Regions from separate parts of the Pediococcus acidilactici genome, predicted to be linked through region 1. Evidence: predicted binding sites of a transcription regulator. Region 1 holds the regulator's gene; each other region holds the start of a gene.

Region 1 (3,285 bases):
AGAAATCAAACAGTTGATTTTAGCGGGCGGCGTTGCTGCGAACCGGGGTTTACGGGATGCCTTAGACCAACAACTCAGCGCCCAATTTAATGATTTAGATTTCGTGAAGGCGCCCTTAAAACTTTGCGGCGATAATGGCGCAATGATTGGGGCAGCCGGCGAAATGCTGATGCGTCACGGAGTGTTTGCCGATTTGACGCTTAATGCCGATCCGAGCCTAGAGTTTGATTGGGAACCGGGCGCGACTAAATAAAAAGAGGTGGCAAAGATGACTGAGCAAATGCACCAGATTCATCAGGTGATTGAAAAGGGAATTCAACAACACTATATTAATGGAGCTTCGTACAGCTTCATTTTACCAAACGAAATTGAAAGCCGTTACGAAGGCGTGCAGGGCGGTAAGGAAGGCAACGTGTGCCTTGATCCTTCGATGATTTACGACGTCGGTTCAATGACTGAAGTAATTGCGACCACGACCCGGATTTTTCAGCTTTTAGCGATTCAAGAAATCCGGCTGAAAGATCCGATTAAAAAGTACCTGCCAGGGTTTTCCAACCCGGATGTCCTAGTGTTGCATTTGTTAACGCACACTAGTGGGATTCCGGTGGAAATTCCGGGAATGTACCGGTTGACCGGGATTGAATTTATCAATGCGCTTTACATGGTTGATACGGATTTTGAGCCTGGCGACCACGTGCAAGTTTCTCCGTTAAATTTTGCCCTTCTGGGAATTATCATTCGGACGGTGGACGGTTCCATTGACCGGGCGGTACAGGACAAGATTTTGTATCCGTTGGCAATGACTAACAGTGGGTTTAACCTTAACCGCCCTAAGATGCGTTTTGTGCCAACGAGAAACGATCCTAAACGGGGACAAATTCAAGGTCAGGTTGAAGATCAGTTAGGATTGTTGTTAAATGGAGAAAGCGGGCATGCAGGTCTATTTTCAACGTTAAATGATCTAACGGTTTTCACCGAAATGATGATTAATCGGGGAAGTTACCAAGGTAAAGAAATTCTTGATCCGCAGTTGTTTGATGGAATCAAGAAGGTGGATGTGGACGGCCAATCGCTCGGCTGGTGCCGTTTCAAGGAAAACCGCGATGTCTTTTATGGCAGCAGCCCAACCGGGTTAATTGCCTTTAATAACCAAAATAAACATGGTCTCGTTTTGCTACACGATTATATCGAGGATGAAAAAGTCCACGTGGCAATGCGTGACGAAATATTAAAAGTTGTTCAATAGAGGATGTGGAAAAAATGGCTAATTTTAAACTTTCAATTCCGACCACCCGTCGGTTACCTTTGTATTACCGCTATTTGCGGCGTTTATCAGACCAAAAAGTAGAAAAAGTTTCCTCCGCAATGTTGGCTGAATATTTACAAATTGATGCAGCAACCATTCGACGGGATTTTTCTTATTTTGGACAAATGGGCCGGCGTGGGTACGGCTACGATGTTCAAAAGCTTTTGGAACTTTTTGATGACGCGTTAAGACAAGATATTAACGCAAACGTTGCTTTAGTAGGGGTAGGGAACCTCGGACGGGCGTTACTAAACTTCAAGTTCCACCGGGTTGGAAATGCACGGATTACCGCGGCTTTTGACGTTGATCCTAAATTGGTGAATACGGTGCAAAACCAAATTCCAGTTTATGACATTAAAAACCTAAAGGAACAAATTAAAGAACAACAAATTACCGTGGCAATTTTAGCGGTTCCTGCAGAAAAAGCTCAAGAACTTACTGACCAGCTGCTAGAAGTTGGTATTCAAGGAATTTTGAACTTTACTACGGTTCCACTGACCGTGCCAGAAAAAGTGATTGTGCAAGACGTGGACCTTTCTGTGGAACTACAATCGCTAATTTACGGAATTAACCGGCGGGAAATTGAAGAATTAGAATAAATGTATTGAAGGCTTACTGTTTATATATTGCGGTAAGTTTTTTTATTAGCTTAAGAATGGATTATGGATACGTGGTTTTTAATTTAAAAGATAGGTGCATAAGTATATAAAATACTAAGATAGTGGAAAAATCTTAGGTTTGCTAAGAAAGGGATGGCTTTTTAGAAAAAGTTGGCATCTTGCTAGTGAACTTTAATTTGGTTGAGTTTCGTGCTCGTTGACTCAAAAAAAGACCAGAATTTGTGAAAAATTCTGGTCTCTTTTTATTTTGTAATTAATCAAATTTATAACTCGATTAGTTAGCTTGAGCGCCACACTTGTTGCAGAACTTAGCACCTTGAGCAAGCGGTGCGCCACAACTACTACAAAATGCGCTCGCTGATGATGCAGCATTATTTGCATCTCCGCTTACGGCGTTAACAATTTGTTGTGTGTTTTGAGCTCCTTGTTGAATTGTGCGGTCCGTTTGTGCTCGCACGTTGCGATCCGCTTGATATGTAGCTAATTTTTGGGTGAGTTTTTCTTCTAATTCTTCACTATGATGTGCTTCGAAGAAAGGTAAGTCAATTGTTTTACTAATTCCGGAACGTTCATAGTTAAACGTGGTTCTGATTCCACTACCAATTAAAAGCACCCCAACGATAATTGCGATTAGTGCCGAAAAGAATGATGAGCCCATTAGCGCTACTCCAATAATTGCAATTAATAATCCTAAAAAGATTGAGCTCAGCTTATATGATTTCGATGTGTATACGTTAGTAATTCCTGAAAGGGGAGATGAATCTTTTTGCTTACCGGCAGGAACCAAACCAAAGAAAACTGTATTTGGCATATTTACCCGTAAGAAGGCGTCATCTAGTGTAATACTTCCCTTTACCCAAAACGCTAATAAACTAACGGAAAACGCATCGCTATCGTTTTCAACAACTGCAGATTGTACCATTATTATTCCTCCTAAATTAACAGATATAACCATTATATATTCACAATTAAGGTTTTGTAAACCTCTTTTACAAAGTATTAGCAGGAGAAACAAGCCTGCCCTGCTGCATCAATAAAAAACTAGGAAATTTATCTAACTTTCCTAGTCTTCTTAATTAGCATTAACTTATTTTAGTTTCAAACCAGAAACTTCCAAGTTACGTTCGTAGGTCTTAATGGAATCACTAAGGGTAGAAACGTTGTCATCAGAAGTAATCTTTTTATCTTTGATGTTTAATTTACCATCGTTTAACGATAGGTTGTTTACTTCAACGGCAACATTTTCAGGTTCGTCATCGTCATCTGCGTCCGAAGAGTTGACGCTATAAATTGCAACAATTGATAATTTGTTGCTAGATGAAGTACTATTTTCGGATGCATCTGCGACTTCTACTTTGC
Region 2 (3,285 bases), 540 kb from region 1:
TACCAATTAAGGGATTAGTAACGTCTGAGGCGATGATAATTTTCGTTTTTTTGATTCGAGGATCGATTTGGTTAACCTTAATTTGCTTAAGTTGATTTAAATTGCCCCCGCCTAGTTGAATAGCTTGACCCCCATCGTCTAGCAACTCTGCTCCAAGAGCTTGGGCCATTCCGGCACCACCATCGTTAGTGGCACTGCCACCGATGCCAATGATTAACCGATCAACTCCTTGATCAAGTGCCTTTAAAATCAGTTTGCCCGTCCCGAAAGTAGTTGTTTTTAATGGGTTCCGAGTGGTTTTCGTAACGTATTGGATTCCACTGGCTTGCGACATTTCAATCACGCCGGTATGCTGGTCACCTAAAATTCCATAAGTGGCGTTTACGGGCTTACCAAGTGGACCGGTAACTTCAGCAGTCAACAGCCGTCCCTTAGTAGCGTCAACTAAAGATTGTACGGTTCCTTCACCACCGTCTGCCATGGGAACGAGTGTATAAGTCGCTTCCGGGAAAATTCTTTTAAGTCCCGTTTTAATGGCGTTAGCGGCTTGTTTAGCCGTCATTCCATTTTTAAATGAATCTGGTGCAATCACAAATTTCATTATTCTACTCCTTTATTAAAAGAATCCATACATTACGGTTGCAACGATGGTCATTGACAATCCGACCAAGGTTTCATAGATAATTGAACGAGAACGTTCCTTAATTTCCATATGCATGGCATTGGCCGTAACGTGAAAGTAATTCCCGTGTGGCAAGTGATCAATTACCGTCGCCCCAGTATGTACCATCGCAGCAGCGCCTAACGGACTTACCCCAAAACCTAAGATGGCCTTACTAAAGGAGCCCGTGGCTAAGATAACCCCCGTCGACGTTGAAGCAGTTGCTGCCGCCATTAAAATTCCAGCTAACGGCGCCAAGAAAATTCCAGAAACGTGGCTGATTTTGATTAATTCAATAATTTTATTTGGCAAACTAGACGTGGTAATTAACGCGCCAATCATTCCTGCCCCGATTAAAATCATGACTACGTCGGTCATTCGGGCAATTCCAGATTGAGCGTAAGCCTTTAATTGCCGTCCCTTTCGCATTGCTAACGTCCCAACTACGGCAGCAAAGGGAAGCACGTAGGTGGCATCCAAATTTAAATTAGTTAAACCGTGAATATGTAAAAGTGAACTTAACGGATTTAGTAACAACAAAACAATCGCTAAAACCGGGGTTACCAAGGCTGTGGCCAATGATGGCAACTCCGTAGGTTGCTTAGGCTTAGTTAAATTTGCAATATCCGTATCTAAGACCGCACTCCCACGATGCTTCAAAAAGGAGGCCACTAAAACTGCCACAATTAAACCAACGACGCTGGGAATAAAGTCTGCAATCATGATCTGACTTAGATTAACACCAAACCCTTTTGCTGCAGCAATCGAATTGGGATTTGGTGAAATAATGTTTCCGGCTTTGCCGCCTCCGGAAAGGGCAACTAAGAGCGCCAATTTTGAAATATGCATGCGTTGGCCAACTTCAAGCGCAATCGGCGCAACGATTAAGACGGCAACTGGAATAAAGACTCCCACTCCCGTAATTACCATTGTCGCTAATGCTAAACTAAATAGCGCTAACTGATCCCCCAGTTTGTTAACAATGGTCTTAGCGATCACATCCGCTGCGCCGGATTCCATCATCACCCCGGCAAGCATTCCGGCTGCAATTACCCGTAACACAGTTCCCATAACGCTTTGCGAACCTTGAATGAGGACGTTAATGGTTTGGCTAAGCCCTGCTCCACCTAGCAAACAACCTAAAATTGCCCCCAACATTAACGAATAAACGGGGTTTAATTTCTTGAGAATAAGGATAATGGCAACGGCTAACCCCACTAGCGCTGCCCACCATGGTAATAAATGCATGAAATACTCCTTTCTTGTCAATCAATTCACATAACATTATACAGCTAATCACAAAGTAAAATAACCTCCTTTTCAAAAGTAAGCGCTTAACTTATCAAATATATAAAAAGGCTCTCCGTTACCAGATCCTCACCCTTCAGTGAGCTTTGGTAGCGAAGAACCACGTAATAATTATTAATCTTTTGCTGTGTTCTTAAAACGGCGCCAATAATTTGCTAAATATTGGGTGGTGAGACTTTGAGGGTCTTTAATTAATTCACCAGGCTGACCGGTTGCAACAAGCTTGCCACCGTTTTGACCACCAGTAGGGCCTAAATCAATTAAGTAATCCGCGTTTACCATTAAATCGAGATCATGGGTAATCACAATAATGGTTGCCTGTCGATCCAGCAAACGTTGCATGACTTGTAGAAGTACGCGGACGTCTAAAGGATGTAATCCAATGGTTGGTTCGTCAAAAACAAATAGGGTGTTGGCTTGTTGCTGATTAAGATGCTTCACTAGTTTTAAGCGTTGCGCTTCCCCGCCCGATAAGCTAGGAGTGTTTTCACCCAAATGTAAGTATCCCAACCCGACTTCCATTAAGTTTTGCAAGTCTTGTTGAATCTTGGGTTCGTCCTTAAAGACGGCAATCGCTGATTTTACGTCTAAGTTTAAAACGTCCACAATCGACAAATCGTGCCATTTAATTTGCTGAATTTCAGGATTGTAACGTTCTCCATGACAAGTTGGGCAGACTTGTTGCATGTCTGGTAAAAACTGAATATCTAAAGTAATGCTTCCCGTCCCGCCGCAAGTCGGGCAGGCGCCCTGCTTGTTATTGTAGGAGAAGTAGCTTGCCGTGTACTTTCGTTTTTTGGCTGCAGGTTGGCTAGCATATAGTTTACGTAAATTGTTCATGATATTAGTATACGTGGCAACCGTTGATCGAACACTTTTGCCAATTGGTTCGGCGTTGACGCTGACTACCTTTTTTAACGGAGTTTTTAGCTGCGTTACTTGTTTAGGGAGACTACGTTTTTGAGATTGCGCGGTAATTGCTGGGACTAAACTATCTAGGATTAAGCTGGTCTTCCCTGCGCCGGAAAATCCGGTAACCGTGGTAAGCCGGTTGACGGGGATTTCAGCCCGCACATTTTGTAAATTGTAGTAGTCTTTAACGGTAAAATCGATTAATTTAGCAGGGTCCTGATTATTGATTTTCCGGACGTGAATCATTGCCGTTCCCTTCAAGTAAGGGCCAATCAAGGAATCGGGATCTTCGGCCAATTCTGCTGGAGTGCCTTGATTCAAAATATAGCCGCCTTCCTGACCAGAACCGGGGCCAATTTCAATAATTTGATCAGCAGCGCGGATAACGGCTAAATTATGGTCAA
Region 3 (3,285 bases), 760 kb from region 1:
TCAACTAAACTAAAAAATTATTTTTACATAAAGAGGTTTACGTAGATTGGAACTAGAATGTCCATCGCTAGTGAAACGATTACAACCGCTACGGATGCCATTGCACCTTCAATTGAACCTAATTGAACCGCTTTGGCTGAACCAACGGTGTGTCCGGAAACTCCCAGTCCTAATCCAGTTCCCACTTTAGAGATATTTTTGAGCTTAAAGATTTTAATTAAGAATTCGGCTAACGCATAGATAATTACGGCATTGATAATGCAGACCATCGCCGTAATTGCCGGATCCCCTCCGATCCCCTTGGCAATCGGCATGGCAATTGCGGTAGTTGCTGATTGAGGCAGCATAGCCGCAATCGAAACTCGGGATAGTCCCATTAGCTTGGAGACCATGTGAATACCAAATAGGGAAATAAAACCACCGACGAACAAGGTTAGGAATACATCTACCCAGTACTTCTTAAAAATATCGTTCCGCCGATATAGCGGAATCGCAAACGCCACGGTAGCCGGGTTTAAAAACCAAAAAATCATGTTGCCGCCTGGTAAATAGTACTTTTTATAAACTGCGACAGTTGTGGAACCAATTCCCTTTCCCCAAAGAACTAAGATTACAATTCCTAAAACCATTCCAACTAATAACGGGGTAAATAGGAAGAAGCCTTTGCTAACTTTAAAAAGCCACATTCCAATTAGATAAACTACTAAAGAAATAAAAATTCCGGTAAACGGTGTTGCTAAAGCTGCATCCATTATTCATCGTCCCCCTTTTTACCCGTAATTTTTTGGTGAATTCGAATGAAAAATGCTCCTACGTATGCAATTACGACCAGGAGAATAATTGTCGAAATGACCACCACGATAATATCCTGGAGCCCTTCCCTTTTCATTAAATCCAAACTACCGGCTAATTGAATTCCCGATGGAACGAATAAGAAAGCAATTAAGCCAATCATAAAGTCACCAAATTTTTCAACTTGTTCGAGTTTAACAATGTGGGTCGCCAATAAAATATATAAAATAATCATACCAATTAACGGAGTGGGAACCACAATGTTTGCGGGAAATAGCTGAGAAATGATTTGCGAAACGAATAAAATCGCCGCAAAAATCGCCATTTGAACAAGGATTGGCGTCTTCTTTTTCTCTTGATCTTTTTTCATCAGAATTCCTCCTTAAAACACTTGATTCAAGGGCTTTTCTTCCCTTGCTCACCATTAATTCTAAGTGATTTCGATCGATTTGTAACCGTTTTCACAATCAATTGACCCTAATTCTGGATAGAATACCAACTACCCGAGATGAAATGCCCTTAATAATTTCAACATAAAAAGTGACCACTTCTCTAAGCAATTTAACCTAGAGTTGTGATCACTTTTTAAAAATTAAGATAACTAAAAGTTTATGGAATAACTTTAATTTCCATCAACTAAGTCACCCGAATTATTACTCACTTCATCCCTAAGTGGCGTTTGGTTTCGTTAACGTACGAACGGCTCACCGGAATCTTAATTCCATTCGATAACGTCAATTGGTAAGTATGGTTGAAACTTGGTTGTAATTCAAAAACTGAATCAAGGTTAACCACGTAACTACGATGTACTTGCAAAAACTTTTGCGGATCCAATTCTGCCAATAGTTTTCGGAGGGGCTGCTTGCTGGTAACTAATGGTAAATTGGCCACGTGAATAATTACCGTGCCCCCCTGCGCTTCTAAATAAATAATGTTATTTTTCTTAATCACGATCGTTCGTTCTTCATTAGTAATTGACAGTCGCGGATTAAGATATTTTTGCTGGTAATTGGCGGAATCGCGTTGCTGCCGATCCAATAATTTTTTGATCCGGTCAAGCGCTTCATTAATGCGACTTTGCTCAAATGGTTTGAGTACGTAGTCCACTGCCTCAGCACTAAACGCATCTAAAGCATATTGGTCGTAAGCAGTGGCAAAGATCACGTATGGTGAAACCGGCATTTTCTTCCATTTTTTCGCCAAAGCCATTCCATTACCATCTTCAAGCTTAATATCCAAAAATACCAAATCGGGATGTTCATTTGCTACATACTGGTCGGCCTCCACCACTCCATCAGCTTCCGCAACCTGGTCAACGATGGGGTTTTCCTCCAATAAGTAATTTAATTCTTGGCGAGCTAATGGCTCATCGTCAACAATCAATACTTTCATCACTTTTGCTTCCCTTCTTGAAATGGTATTTTCACGGTGATTGTCGTTCCTTCAGAGCTTGATTGAATATCTAAATTTGCTGCCTCACCGTAAAGTCCCGCAAACCGGGCGGTTAAATTTTGTAAAGCCGTTCCACTACCACTTTGAGAATCAACCACCTGGTGTCCTAACTGTTTTAAGATATGAGGGTCAATTCCGTGCCCGTTATCTGCAACCACGATTTTTAACGCGTTGGCAACTTGACTAACCCCCACCTTAATCTGTTGATCCTTCATTTTGGGATTAAAGGCGTGGCGAACCGCATTTTCCACTAAAATTTGGATTGTAAACGGTGGGACGAGGGCATTTTCGGACACCGCGTTGCTAAACAGCACCCGGTACCTTCCTGGAAAACGAGCCTGTTCCAAAGATAAATATGCTCTTACGTGTTTAAATTCTTGTGATAATGGAATTACCACCTCCCGGCTCCCCATCAAGTTAGCCCGGAAATAGGTACTTAATTGAATCAACAACTCCCGTGCCTTTTCACTGTCTTGGCGCATCACCGCGACAATTGTATTGATTGCATTAAAGAAGAAGTGCGGGTTCACTTGGGCATGTAACGATTTAATTTCTGCATCCTTAACCAGCTCAGTTTGCCTTTCCATATCACCCAGCATAATCTGCATGGCCAAGATTTCTCCGAGCCCCATCCCTAATTGAATTTCTACCGGGCTTAATCGCCACTGTTCTTTATAGTAAACTTTTAAACTGCCAATAATCTGTTCTTTAATAAACAACGGGACCACAATTGCCGAATGGAGCGGGCATTTGGGCTCTGAACAATTAATTTCGTGAAAATTATTGGCAATTTGTACCTCTCCGGATTGAATCGCCTTCAAAGACAGATCGGTTCGAATCGGTTGCCCGGCAATGTGATGGTCGCTTCCCGCCCCGACGAAGGCGAGGATTTTTTGCTTATCCGTAATTCCGATTGCATCAAAATTAGTGTACTTAAGCATTAAATTGGCAACTTCTTGGGCCGATTTGTAATTAAGTCCCTGGCGAAATGCCGGTAACGTTTTTAATGCTAACTGGAGCACTGAACGAGTTTGGGTTGCT

Evidence for each region. Region 1 encodes Rex, which represses fermentation and respiration genes when NADH is low (regulators of the CRP and FNR family bind a similar motif). Its sites were predicted from a motif close to TTGTGAANTANTTCACAA; they were not measured.
Region 2: the regulator Rex is predicted to act here: its motif matches at 1,924-1,941, upstream of I6H64_RS03595 (GntP family permease).
Region 3: the regulator Rex is predicted to act here: its motif matches at 1,242-1,259, upstream of I6H64_RS04820 (CidA/LrgA family protein).

The regions. Positions count from the first base shown of each region.
Region 1 covers NZ_CP066046.1:191,801-195,085, forward strand. The annotation lists gene tsaD (tRNA (adenosine(37)-N6)-threonylcarbamoyltransferase complex transferase subunit TsaD) at 1-253, shown strand, start outside; gene I6H64_RS00940 (serine hydrolase domain-containing protein) at 269-1,246, shown strand; gene I6H64_RS00945 (redox-sensing transcriptional repressor Rex) at 1,261-1,905, shown strand; gene I6H64_RS00950 (zinc ribbon domain-containing protein) at 2,201-2,848, opposite strand; gene I6H64_RS00955 (hypothetical protein) at 3,014-3,285, opposite strand, start outside.
Region 2 covers NZ_CP066046.1:731,891-735,175, reverse strand. The annotation lists gene I6H64_RS03600 (glycerate kinase family protein) at 1-601, opposite strand, end outside; gene I6H64_RS03595 (GntP family permease) at 617-1,909, opposite strand; gene I6H64_RS03590 (ATP-binding cassette domain-containing protein) at 2,084-3,285, opposite strand, start outside.
Region 3 covers NZ_CP066046.1:953,982-957,266, forward strand. The annotation lists gene I6H64_RS04815 (LrgB family protein) at 24-752, opposite strand; gene I6H64_RS04820 (CidA/LrgA family protein) at 752-1,162, opposite strand; gene I6H64_RS04825 (LytR/AlgR family response regulator transcription factor) at 1,450-2,184, opposite strand; gene I6H64_RS04830 (sensor histidine kinase) at 2,184-3,285, opposite strand, start outside.